DNA from 4 places in the Massilia sp. IC2-476 genome. Region 4 is predicted to be linked to each of the others. Evidence: predicted binding sites of a transcription regulator. Region 4 holds the regulator's gene; each other region holds the start of a gene.
The links. Region 4 encodes sigma-54, which starts transcription at its own class of promoters, with help from an activator protein. Its sites were predicted from a motif close to TGGCANGNAANCTGCTTT; they were not measured.
Positions count from the first base shown of each region.

Region 1: a site for sigma-54 is predicted at 974-991, ahead of LK539_RS22740 (TldD/PmbA family protein). Genes of this name have one in related genera too.
Region 2: a site for sigma-54 is predicted at 1,881-1,898, ahead of LK539_RS23225 (PEP-CTERM sorting domain-containing protein). Genes of this name have one in related genera too.
Region 3: a site for sigma-54 is predicted at 1,464-1,481, ahead of LK539_RS15955 (PEP-CTERM sorting domain-containing protein). Genes of this name have one in related genera too.

Region 1 covers NZ_JAJFER010000011.1:61,099-64,290, forward strand. Annotated here, with positions in the region: gene LK539_RS22735 (class I SAM-dependent methyltransferase) at 1-749, opposite strand, end outside; gene LK539_RS22740 (TldD/PmbA family protein) at 1,142-2,776, shown strand; gene LK539_RS22745 (TldD/PmbA family protein) at 2,790-3,192, shown strand, end outside.
Region 2 covers NZ_JAJFER010000012.1:69,097-72,288, reverse strand. Annotated here, with positions in the region: gene LK539_RS23235 (efflux RND transporter permease subunit) at 1-382, shown strand, start outside; gene LK539_RS23230 (efflux transporter outer membrane subunit) at 392-1,798, shown strand; gene LK539_RS23225 (PEP-CTERM sorting domain-containing protein) at 1,934-2,761, shown strand; gene LK539_RS23220 (S46 family peptidase) at 2,882-3,192, shown strand, end outside.
Region 3 covers NZ_JAJFER010000005.1:385,572-388,763, forward strand. Annotated here, with positions in the region: gene LK539_RS15945 (LytTR family DNA-binding domain-containing protein) at 1-498, shown strand, start outside; tRNA gene LK539_RS15950 (tRNA-Gly) at 526-599, opposite strand; gene LK539_RS15955 (PEP-CTERM sorting domain-containing protein) at 693-1,433, opposite strand; gene LK539_RS15960 (hypothetical protein) at 1,561-1,785, opposite strand; gene LK539_RS15965 (TraB/GumN family protein) at 1,865-2,884, opposite strand; gene LK539_RS15970 (UdgX family uracil-DNA binding protein) at 3,005-3,192, opposite strand, start outside.
Region 4 covers NZ_JAJFER010000008.1:49,135-52,326, reverse strand. Annotated here, with positions in the region: gene LK539_RS19425 (enoyl-CoA hydratase/isomerase family protein) at 1-85, opposite strand, end outside; gene hpf (ribosome hibernation-promoting factor, HPF/YfiA family) at 227-580, opposite strand; gene LK539_RS19415 (RNA polymerase factor sigma-54) at 638-2,107, opposite strand; gene lptB (LPS export ABC transporter ATP-binding protein) at 2,110-2,895, opposite strand; gene lptA (lipopolysaccharide transport periplasmic protein LptA) at 2,892-3,192, opposite strand, start outside.

The DNA of each region.
Region 1 (3,192 bases), on a different contig from region 4:
GCCATGTACTTCTCGCGGTCCTTGTCCTTGTTGGCCAGTACCGGCGGCAGGGTCCATACACCCTTCTCGTGATCGGCCTTGTCCTTCGGGTTGGCGTTCACTTCCGACTTGCCCGCCAGCTTGAAGCCCTGGCCTTCCACCAGCTTGATCACCCAGGCTTCATGCACATAGCCGCTCGAGGCCTTGGCGTCCTGCGTCATCGCTGCCGGCAGGCGGTGGTCGACGATGCCCAGCACGCCGCCCGGTTTCAGGACCTTGTGGATTTCCTTGAAGGTGTTCTTCAGGGCGTCTTCGCCGTTGCCGACCCAGTTGTGCAGGTTGCGGAAGGTGAGCACCATGTCGACGCTGTTCGGAGCCGCGATCTGGTAGGTGGCCGGCGGTTCAAACACGGCTGGGACCACCTTGTCGTAGAGGGCCGGGGCCGCATCGAACTTCGCCTTGAGCGCCATGCCGCCGCGCTTTTCCGGCACGAAGGCCTGGCCTGCTGCGATCAGCTTGCCGTTCTGGCGCAGGTAGGGCGCCAGAATCTCGGTATACCAGCCGCCGCCCGGCGCCAGCTCCACCACCGTCATGTTCGGTTTGATACCGAAGAAAGTCAGGGTTTCGTAGGGGTGGCGCGCGGCGTCGCGGGCCTTGTTGGCGGCGCTGCGGTGTTCGCCCGCGATGGCGGCTTTCAGGGCATCGTCGGCCTGTGCTGCGCCGCCGAACAGGGTCGCGGCGATGCCAGCGGCCAGGATCAGTCGTTTCATCGGTTCGAGGTCTCCATGGTGATTGTGCGCGGACGGGCGGAACGCCGCCGCCGCGCTGATGATCGGTCAGGCTTTGCGGACAGTCAAGCGTTCGTCGCATATGCATATATCAGTCGTCGAGCTGTCCAGACAAGTGTCCGCCTTGGATGCCCGGACAGGTGTCCGGACACTTTGCGCGGACATCGGACGTCCACGAAAACAAACACTTGGAAAATGCTTTGACATGGCACAACAATTGCCTATTCAAAACGTCAAGTTACTGCTAAGGTTGGCAAGTTTGCCGAGGCCGCATCCAGCCCGGCAAAGACCCTTCATTGCGCCGTAAATACAAGAGCGGGCCGTGTTGTTGACTGGACCGCTGCCCCAGAAACAGGTTGATTTCAGGAGACACGATGGAACGCCGTACCTTTCTCAATTTCAGCAGCATGGCCCTCGCCTCGACGCTCGTGCCGTTCTCGCGCGCGATCGCCGCTGAAGAACTGCTCAGCTCCATGCCGACGGCCGCCAAGAAGGCGCTGGCCGACGTCGCGCTGAACGCCGCCACCAAGGCCGGCGCCAGCTACGCCGACGTGCGCATCGGCCGCTACCTGAACCAGTTCATCACCACCCGCGACCTGAATGTCGAGAATGTGGCGAATACCGAGTCGGCCGGCGTCGGCGTGCGCGTGATCGCCAACGGCGCCTACGGCTTCGCCGCCACCTCGGACATGTCGAACGACGGCATCGCCAATGCGGCGCGCCAGGCGGTCGCCATCGCCAAGGCCAACGCCAAGCTGCAGTCCGAACCGGTGCGCCTTGCACCAGTCAAGGGCGTCGGTGAGGTATCGTGGAACACGCCGATCAAGAAGGACTGGCGCACGGTGCCGATCAAGGAAAAGGCCGACCTGCTGATCGCGGCGAACAAGGCCGGCATCGAAGGCGGCGCGGCCTTCATGAATTCGATGCTGTTCCAGGTGAACCAGCAGAAGTACTTCGCTTCCACCGACGGTTCCTACATCGAACAGGACCTGCACCGCCTGTGGGCCCCGTTCCAGGCTACCGCGGTCGACAAGGCCACCGGCAAGTTCCGTTCGAGGTCTGGCTTAGGAGCTCCAGTCGGCATGGGCTACGAGTACCTGGACGCGCGCAAGGAGCACAAGCTCAAGGCCGCCGGCGGCGTCGCCACCCTGTACACCGGCTCCTACGACATCATCGAGGACGCGCGCGCCGCGGGCCGCGATGCCAAGGCCAAGCTGACCGCCAAGTCTGTCCTCCCGGGCAAGTACGACCTGATGCTGTCGCCGGAACACCTGTGGCTGACCATCCACGAAAACGTCGGACACCCGACGGAACTGGACCGCGTGCTCGGCTACGAAGCCAACTACGCCGGCACCAGCTTCGCCACCCTGGATAAATGGGAGTCGAAGAAGTTCAAGTACGGTAACCCGATGGTCAACCTGTACGCCGACAAGATCACCCCGGGCTCGCTCGGCTGCGTCGGCTACGACGACGAAGGCGTCAAGACCAAGAAGTGGGACATCGTCAAGGACGGCATCCTGGTCAACTACCAGGCCACGCGCGACCAGGCCCACATCATCGGCGAGAAGGAATCGCACGGCTGCTCGTACGCCGACTCCTGGAACTCGGTGCAGTTCCAGCGCATGCCGAACGTCTCGCTGGCGCCCGGCAAGAAGCGCCTGACCCCGGACGAGATGGTCAAGGACATCAAGAAGGGCATCTACATCGTCGGCGACGGCTCGTTCTCGATCGACCAGCAGCGCTACAACGCCCAGTTCGGCGGCCAGCTGTTCTACGAGATCAAGGACGGCAAGATCGGCCAGATGCTGGAAGACGTCGCCTACCAGACCAATACCCAGGAATTCTGGGGCAACTGCGCGGCCATCTGCGACGAGCGCGACTGGCGCATGGGTGGTTCCTTCTTCGACGGCAAAGGCCAGCCGCCGCAGATCAGTATCGTCTCGCACGGTTCCTCGACCACGCGCTTCAACGGCGTCAACGTGATCAACACCGCCCGCAAGATCGGCTGAGGAAGGGACCTTCATGAGCATCCTGACCCAAGACCAGACCAAGCGCATCACCGAGCGCGTGCTGTCGCTGTCGAAGGCCGACGAGTGCATCGTCGACATCAGCGGCAGCCGCATCGGCAACATCCGCTTCGCGCGCAATGCCGTGTCGACCGCCGGATTCGCCGACGACACCCGCATCCAGGTGCAGGTCGCCTTCGGCAAACGCCAGGGCACCGCCACCATCAACGAGTTCGACGACAAGTCGCTCGAGCGCGCCGTGCGCCGCGCCGAAGACCTGGCGCGCCTGGCGCCGGAGAACCCGGAGTTCATGCCTGCGATCGGCAAGTCCGCGTTCAAGCCGTCCGAGACTTTCTTCCAGCGCACCGCCGACATCGACCCGGAATTCCGCGCCCAGGCCGCCGCCTATGCGATGGAAG
Region 2 (3,192 bases), on a different contig from region 4:
GATCGGCGTTTTCCTCCTGATCGGCATCGTCAAGAAGAATGCGATCCTGATCATCGACTTCGCCCTTGAGGCCGAGCGCGCGCGCGGCCTGTCCGCGATGGAAGCCGTGCGCGAGGCCTGCATCCTGCGTTTCCGTCCAATCCTGATGACGACCCTGGCCGCCGCCCTGGGCGCGCTGCCGCTGGCGATCGGCTTCGGCGAAGGCTCGGAGCTGCGCCGGCCGCTCGGCATTGCCATCATCGGCGGCCTGATCGCCAGCCAGCTCCTGACCCTGCTCACCACGCCGGTGGTCTACGTCCTGCTCGACAAGCTGCGCACCAGGAAGGCGGATGAGCACGAGCTGACCCGCCACGCCGATGTCGATCCGATTCCAGCAAAATAAATGACAGCCATGCGACTCCATACCGTATCTCGCCTCCACCTGATCGCCCTTGCCGCCAGCCTGCTGGCTGGCTGCGCCGTTGGTCCCGCCTACCAGCGGCCGTCGACGCCGGAACCCGTGGCTTTCAAGGAAGCCCAGGGCTGGGTGCCGGCGGCGCCCGCCGACGCGCTCGAGCGCGGGCCCTGGTGGCAGCTGTTCAACGATCCGCTGCTGAACGACCTGGCGGGCGCGGTCGAGGTCTCGAACCAGAACGTGGCGGTGGCGGTCGCCAACTACGCGCAGGCGCGCGCCGCCGTGGCACAGCAGCGTGCCGCGCTGTTCCCGAGCGTGAACCTGAACCTGAGCGGAGACCGCTCGGGGGTGCGCAACCAGGGTGCGGACAATGCATTCCGCCTGAACCTGGGCGGCAGCTGGGAGCCCGACGTGTGGGGCCGCCTGCGCGCCGGCGTCACCAGCGCCCAGGCGGGCGCCGAGGCAACGGCCGCCGACCTGGCCAGCGCCCGCCTGTCGGCCCAGGGCGAGCTGGCCGCCAACTACTTCACGATTCGCGCGCTCGACGCCCAGCGCGCGCTGCTCGCCCGCACCATCGCCGGCTACGAGCGCGAGCTGCAGATCACCCAGAACCGCTATAACGTTGGCATCGTCGCGCGTACCGACGTGCTGCAGGCCGAGACCCAGCTGGCCAATGCGCGCAACGACGCGCTGTCCCTCGACCGCCAGCGCGCCCAGTTCGAACACGCCATCGCGGTCCTGGTCGGCAAGGCGCCCGCCGAGTTCACGCTTGCCGCGCTGCCCGAGTGGCGCGTGACGGTGCCGGCGATCCCGGTCGGGGTGCCGTCCACGCTGCTGCAGCGCCGCCCCGACATCGCCGCCGCCGAGCGTGACGTGGCCGCCGCCAACGCCGAAATCGGCATCGCGCGCTCGGCTTACTTCCCGAACATCGGCCTGTCCGCCTCGCTGGGCACGGGCGGCAGCCGGGTCTCGGACTTGCTCTCGGCCTCGAACGCCGCCTGGTCCTTCGGCCTGTCGGCGGCGCAGGCGATCTTCAATGCCGGCGCCACGCGCGCCAGCGTGGCTGGCGCCGAGGCGCGCCATCAGGCGGCCGTGGCACGTTACCGCCAGACCGTGCTGAACGCCTTTGCCGACGTCGAAGACCAGTTGACCGCTGTGCGCGTGCTGGAACAGCAGCAGGAATTGCGGCGCGTGGCCTCGGAGGCGGCCGACCGGGTGGAGCAGCAGATCATGAACCGCTACCGCGCCGGGCAGGTCAGCTATTCCGAGGTGGTGCAGGCCCAGGCCACGGCATTGAGCGCGCGCCGTTCGCTGGTGCAGGTGCAGGCCGACCGCCAGGCGGCGGCGGTGGCGCTGATCCAGTCGCTCGGCGGCGGCTGGAACGCCGACCAGATGCAAGGATGAGATGTCGGGAAATTTAACAGTCGGTCACTCTGTTACACCAACAATTCAGTTAAGTTGTTGATATGTCTCAATAAAGTTTCCTTGGCATCCATTTTGCATATCCCCTTGCGGTTCAACCAAAACAAGGGAGATGTCATGAAATCGCTGCTTCGTTCCGCCGTCGTCCTCGCCCTGCTGGGCGCAGGCGCCGCCCAGGCTGCCACCGTCACCGTCACCAGCGTGTCGAATGCACCCGCGCCCAATACCTGGTACCTGAATAACTTCCGCGGCACCACCAACGGTTACACCTCGAACACCTTCGCCAGCATCACCAGCGCCAATCCGCGCAGCGGCAACGGCTCGGTCGAGATGTCGTCCACCGACGGCAGCGGCAAGGCCGACTACGTCTACACCTGGGGCTTCGTCCCTGGCCGTACGCTGGGGTCGATCGATACCGTGGGCATGGACTGGTTCCGTGCGCCGGGCACGTCGGCCGCCCACCTGGCCCCGGCCCTGCGCCTCTACTACGACGCCGACGGCGATGCAACCACGCTCGCCGACCAGGGCTACCTGATCTGGGAGCAGGTGTACAACGGAGTCACCGCGCAAAACCAATGGGTTTCGAGCGACATGGAAGACGAGTTCTTCTGGCAGCGCCAGCTTGTGCCGGGCAATACGGTCGAGGACTACGACATGACCCTGGGCGACTGGGCTTCCGGCGTTACCCCGAACGTGCCGAACGGCGCTCCCTTCGACCGCCTGAGCGCCTCGACCGCCATCCTCGGCATCGAGTTCGGCATCGGCTCGGGCTGGGCCGGCACCTTCCGCGGCTTTGTCGACAATGTGCGCATTGGCTTTGCCGGCGAAGAGGCGACCACCTTCAACTTCGAGACCGCGGGCGCCCAGGTGCCGGAACCGGCCAGCCTGGCCCTGCTCGGCCTCGGCGCACTCGGCTTCGCCGCACGTCGTCGCAAGCAGAAGTAAGCTCTCCGGGCTGCCGCCCTCCAGCAGGGCGGCAGCCTGTCAAGACGCCAAAAAACGACCCCGACATACATATAAGAAAGTTATACTCCGGGCTGCTTTTTATTCACCTGGGGTTCCACTTTGTTCAAATCGTTTGTCCTGCCGGTCGCCCTGATGGGCGTCGCGGCCTTAGCTGCCGCCGATGAAGGCCAATGGCAACCGCACCAGCTGCCGCAACTCAAATCCGAACTCAAACGCATCGGCATCACCATCCCGGCCGAGAAGCTCGCCGATCTCACCAAACACCCGATGAGCGCGATCGTCTCGCTGGGCGGCTGCTCGGCCTCCTTCGTGTCGCCGAATGGCCTGATCGTCACCAACCACCATTGTGCCTACGGCGCCATCCAGCGCAACGCAACGCCCGAGAAGAACTACATCGTGAACGGCTTCCT
Region 3 (3,192 bases), on a different contig from region 4:
GAATCAGTGACGCGGCTGGCGCATTCGGTGCCGCTGTCGGTCTTCCCCCGCGTGTACGGCTGCGTCGCGCTGATCCAGCTGGTGATGCTGCTGTTCCTGACCCGGCTGCAGCCTTCGCTGTCGGCCCTGCTACTACGTCGGGAGCAGGCGGATTCACCCGCACCGGTAGCTGTTCCTGAGGCCACCCCTGCCTTTTACCGGCGCATCCCTCCGCACCTCGGCCAGGAATTGCTGGCCTTGAGCGCCGAAGACCACTACCTGCGCATCATCACGGCCGCCGGCTCGGACCTGATCCTGATGCGCTTTGCCGACGCGCTGGTCGAATTGGGCGACAGCGCCGGCCTGCAGGTGCACCGCAGCTGGTGGGTGGCGCATGGCGCGGTGCGCTCGCTCGGCCGCGACAAAGGGCGCCTGTCGCTCACGCTGCACAATGGGCTGGAGGTGCCGGTCAGCCGCACGTACGTTGCAGCAGTGCGCGCAACTGGTGTGTCGGCATGAAGGAATCAGGTCGGGGAAGAGGGGGACTGGAGCGGGTGAAGGGAATCGAACCCTCGTCGTAAGCTTGGGAAGCTTCTGCTCTACCATTGAGCTACACCCGCGTGAATTCGCATTCTACGCGGCATACCGCTTGTTTGACAAATTCTCAAGCCCGCACGGCATGGAACGCCGCGCGGGCAAGCCAAAGGGATCGCTCAGGCCTGCTGCTTGCGGCGGCGTGCGGCGGCCAGGCCGGCGGCGCCGAGACCGAGCAGCGCGAAGACGCCTGGTTCCGGCACGTCGGCCGATTGCGCACCGACTTGCACATTGATGGCGCTGCGTCCCAGTTCATCGCCCTGGCCGTTATACGCGACCAGCGCGAAGCTGTACTGACCGTTGGCGTTCGGGTTGAACGCGCCCGGCGGCGGCGCCACGAAGAAGGAAGGCGTGGCCAGGTAGCCGAACAGCAGGTTCTGGGAATCCTGCTTGGTAGCGGCTGCCGAACCGCCTGCGCCGAACGGGAAGATCGCGCTCAGGTTGAGCACGCCCAGTTGCGCCTCGTCGGTATCGGTGCCGGCATCGAAGTCGTACAGGAGCTTGAAAGTCAGGCCGCTATCCTCGATCGAGTCCTGGTCGACCTGGATGTAATAGCCGATGTTCCAGGTCGAGCCATTCAGGCCGCTAGGCGAGGTCGTAGTACCCGGGTTGGCGAAGAAGGTGCCCTGCTCGTCATTTTCCAGGTTGGGACCGCTGAAACGCTGGTGTGCCGTCAGCCCCAACAGGAAGCCTTCACGGAAAGTAATGGCGCTAGCATCGTTGGGAATGCCCGAGCCGCCATAGGTCGCTTGCAGCAGCGGACCGAAAACCGAGAACTCCGGGGTGATGGGGCCGGCGGTAGCGAAGGCCGACATGGCGCCCAGCAGCAGGGTCAGGGTAAGACGGGATACGGTGTTCATTGAATCTCCTTAAGCATTAATGCAGGATATCGAGCAAAAACCGTGCCCGCAATTTACTAAAAGAAATTAACATTTAGAAACAAAGATTTAGCCGGTGCTATATTTTCTGCATCTGCTTCATCTTGTTTCACTGTAAAGCTTTTCGACAACCTGTACCCGGCGCTTCACCCGACTGCTCGACCGTATAGCCCTTGGCTGCGAGTGCCGCCACCATGCCCTTCGGATCGAAGATATCCCTGATCGGCAATAGCGCGAAGGTCAAGGCATTGCGTTTCAGCGCGCTTTCCACGGAAGTCACCCACAGCGGCTTCAAGCGCGGGCGTACCGACTGGAAGTTCCGGTCCTTGCGCACGGCGGCCCTGCTCAGAATCACGTCACGACAGCTTTCTTCCTGATCGAATAGTCTGGCACTGCATCAAACAGGCTGGTCCTCAGTCCGGCTCTTCAACCCGGTAGCCCTTCGCCGCCAGCGCCGGAATCACGCCGTTCGGATCGAGGATGTCCTTGATCGTCATGAGCGCAAAAGTAGACGTATTGGTGGCGAGCGCATTTTCTGCCGCGGCTAGCCACTTTTGTCGCATCAGCGAGCGCATGTTCCTGAATGCAGGCTCGTTGTCGAATACCGCGCTGTCGAAGACGCTGCTGAAACAGGCTTGCTCGCGCTCGACGAAATCGAGCTTGCGCATCTCGTCCAGGTTGCCCCTGGCCCAGGCATTTGCACGTGCGCTAGCCTCGGCAATGTCGGTCTCGAGCGTAGCCATGGTTTTAGACAGGCAGGCGACGTCGTTGAGCGGCGTCTTCTTGAAATTCTTGAGCATGGCCCCCGCATTGTCCATTGGCAGGTCGACGACCGAGTTCGTCGTTTTCAGCTTGTTTTTCTTGATCAGTTCCTGGATGCGATTACGCACGGCTTCGTCGTTATCCAGGCCGGCCTGCTTGCGGGCGGCACGCGCCAGAGCCTGGGCCGCGAATATCGGACGCTCGCGCTCCGCGTCTCTGTTGTTCGGCATGTATTTGGTCTTCAGTTCCGTCCAGCGCGCATACTCCTCTGGCGGCATGAGGTCGCGCAACTGCGCGCCGTCGGGGTTCTTGCGTATCCCGATCAGGGACGGCAGCAGGGTCAAGCCCTTGAAAAATCCCGGCGAGGCGGTGGCGCCCGGTGGCGCCAGGTATTCCTGCGAGCGCCCGATCACCGCTTCGACCTGCTGGGAACGCCATTCCATTTTCTTTGGCAGCGGTGCATAGGTTCCGAACACCCACAGCACATGGTCTCCCTTCGAAATCTTCCACATGCCGGGGCCGGGCTTCTGGCCGACCACCAGGATCTGCTCGGGCGCGGGCGCGTCAGCGACTGCCGCAGGAGGCGCGGTTTCGGCAGGGGTGGACTGGGCCCAGGAAGGCGCGGCCCACAGGGCCAGGCACAGCGTGGGCAGAAGCGCGAGTTTCAGCATCAGGACTTCCTTGTTGTTGGTTGTCCGTCAAGCTTAGCTCTGCAATATGAGCGAATACTTAAGGATGAGGGCGCGCCCGCATTTCATGCGCGCGGCATCTTGTATGCATGCGACGCCGCTTCATTCCGGCTCCGGCACGTCCGGCCGCTCCAGGAGTTCGTAGGCCAGCTTCAGCCCTTTCACCATCACCGAAAAGGCTTCGTGCTTGGAGGCTTCATCCGGCACTCGCAGCACGTAGGAAGGGTGGTAGATGGTCACCACCCAGCAGCCATCCACCCGCACCGGTTTGCCGAGGAAGTCCTTCAGGG
Region 4 (3,192 bases):
GCGACAGGGAATTCAGGGCTTTCGGTCGGTCGAGCGTAATGACGCCGGTGCGATTGGCGACGCGGGTCAGGACGGTGTCGGTCATGATCGTGTTCTGTGGTCGAAAAGACATGCATTCTACAGAACTACCGTGTAAAACCGGAAGCCTCGAAAAGTAACAGCTTCGTACAAATGCAAAAAGGGCGTCCCCTCAGACGCCCTTGCTGTGTTTGCGGTCGCCCGTTGATTACGCGGCGGCGGCTTCTCCGTTGTCCGGAAGGCGCTTGTGCGCCACGTGGTTATGGTCTTGCAGCATGGATTTGTGTTTCAGAACCTGCCTGTCCAGTCTGTCCATCAGGGTGTCGATGGCCGCGTAGAGATCCTGTGCAGCGCTTGCGACGTGGAGGATCTTGCCCGATACCTGGAGGTTGATCTCGGCTTTCTGCCGTTTTTCTTTTTCAGTGAGGTTATCGATGGCGAGGAACACGTGGGTGTCGATCACGTGGTCGAAATGGCGGGTGATGCGCTCGAGCTTATTCTGAACGTATTCACGGATGGCGGGGGTGACTTCGAGGTGGTGGCCGCTGATGGTGAGGTTCATACACACTCCTTGGGAAGGTGCCCTGCCCGCCCCACAAGGTTGAAGTGGGCAGATGCTTTACAGGGATTTGCGGAGGCTGACGGGCGGAATCTTGAGCGCTTCACGGTACTTGGCGACCGTGCGGCGGGCAATGACCATACCTTGTTCCCCGAGCATCTCCGCGATCTTGCTGTCGGATAGAGGATTCCTAGGGTCTTCTGCTCCTGTCAATTGCGCGATGAGCGCGCGGATCGCCGTCGAGGAGGCTTCTCCCCCCGCTTCGGTGGCGACATGGCTTCCGAAGAAGTACTTCAGCTCAAACATGCCGTGCGGGGTCAGCATGTATTTCTGCGTGGTTACACGAGAGATGGTGCTCTCGTGTAGGCCTAGTGTATCAGCTATCTCACGCAAAACAAGAGGGCGCATGGCAACCGCGCCGTGGCTGAAAAAGTTGCGCTGGCGCTCCACAATTGCCTCTGCGACACGCAGGATCGTGTCGAAGCGCTGGCGCATATTCTTGATCAGCCACTTGGCTTCCTGCAGCTGCGCGCCCATCTGGCTTTCGCTCCTGCCCTGCTTGAGCAGGTTGGCGTACAGCGTGTTCACGCGCAGCTTGGGCATCACGTCGGGATTGAGCGCCACCGCCCAGCCGCTCTTGGCGCGGCGCACGATCACGTCCGGCACCACGTAGTCCGAGGTGTTCGATGCGAAGGCCGCACCCGGGTGCGGATTGCAGCGGCGCACCACGGCCTGCACTTCGCGCAGGTCTTCGTCGTCGCAGTCGAGCGCCTTTTTCAGCTTGCTGTATTCGCGCTGCGCGAACCAGCTCAGGTAACCCTCGACGATCTGCAGGGCCAGGCGCCGCGTCACCAGCGGCACGCCCGCCATGCGGCGGATCTGCAGCGCCAGGCATTCGGCCGCGCTGCGCGCGCCGACGCCGATCGGGTCGAGGCTCTGCACCAGCGCCAGCGCGCAGCGCAGTTCGTCCATCTCGATGTCCAGCTCGCCCGGCAGGCGCGCGTGGATCTCGTCGAGCGGCTCTTCCAGGTAGCCGTTGTCGTCGAGGGCGTCGATCACCAGCTCGGCCAGGGCCCGGTCGCGCGCGCTGCAGCCGGTCAGGCGGATCTGTTCGGCCAGGTGTTCGCGCAGCGTGATGCCGTCGGCTTCCAGTTGCGGGCGGCCGTCCTCGTCGTCGCCGCTGCGTGCGCCGCCGCCTTCACCGCCCCAGTCGGCGTCGGCCTCGCCGCCCCCACTGTCGGCGCCGTCCTCCATGCTCTCGCCTTCCGGCTTCGCGCCCTCCTGCGCTTCCTGTCCCGGGGCGGGCGCCTCGCCGTTCGCCGGCGCGTTGTTGATGGCGCCGTCGGCCAGCAGCCGCACCGAGCGGTCGAGCGGGTCGTCGAGCCGCTCCAGCAGCGGATTGTCGTGCAGGATCTGCTCGATCTCCTGGTGCAGTTCGAGCGTGGACAGCTGCAGCAGGCGGATCGACTGCTGCAGTTGCGGCGTCAGCGCCAGGTGCTGCGAAGTGCGTAGCTGGAGACTCTGCTTCATCGTTACATTCTGAAGTGCTCGCCCAGATACACGCGGCGCACCGATTCGTTGGCGATGATGTCGTCGGGGCGGCCGGATGCCAGCACGGCGCCCTGGTTGATGATGTAGGCGCGGTCGCAGATGCCGAGGGTCTCGCGCACGTTGTGGTCGGTGATCAGGACGCCGATGTTGCGCTCTTTCAGGAAGCGCACGATGCGCTGGATCTCGATCACCGCGATCGGGTCCACGCCGGCGAAGGGTTCGTCGAGCAGCACGAAGCGCGGATTGGTCGCCAGTGCGCGCGCGATCTCCACGCGGCGCCGCTCGCCGCCCGACAGCGACAGCGCCGGGTTCTCGCGCAGCTTCTCGATCTGCAGTTCGGCTAGCAGGGTGTCGAGGCGCTCGTTGATCTGGTCCTTCGAGAGCGGCTTGCCGTCCACGCGCTGCAGTTCCAGCACGGCGCGGATGTTCTCTTCCACCGTCAGCCGGCGGAACACCGAGGCTTCCTGCGGCAGGTAGGACAGGCCCAGCACCGCGCGCCGGTGGATCGGCAGGTTCGAGATGTCGGTGCCGTTGATGTCGATGGTGCCGGCGTCCGACGGCACCAGGCCGACGATCATGTAGAAGGAGGTGGTCTTGCCGGCGCCGTTGGGACCCAGCAGGCCGACCACTTCGCCGCAGTCCACCTGCAGCGACACGTCGCGCACCACCAGGCGCTTGCCGTAGCTCTTCTGCAGGCCCTTGACCACCAGGGTGCTGCAGGTATCAAGCGCCGTGGCCGGCGTGCCTGCCGTCATGGTGGCCGTCATTGCTTGGCGCCTTCGCTGGTGGTGCGCTTGGGCGCCAGGATCAGGGTGCCGCGGCCGCCGCCGACCTTGCTGGCGCCGCTGGCGTCGTTGCGCACGGTCGCCACTTCGCGCCGGTTGTCGTAGGAGATGAAGGGCCCCTGGATTTCATTGGTCATGCGGCCGTTCTCCAGCTCGCGCACTTCGGCGTTGGAGAACAGCTTCACCAGCTCGGCGCGCTCGTCGTACTCGATGCGCTGGGCCTGGCCCTCGACCCACAGGTCGGGACCGCCATCGCGCTTCTGGCGGAAGGTCGCAATC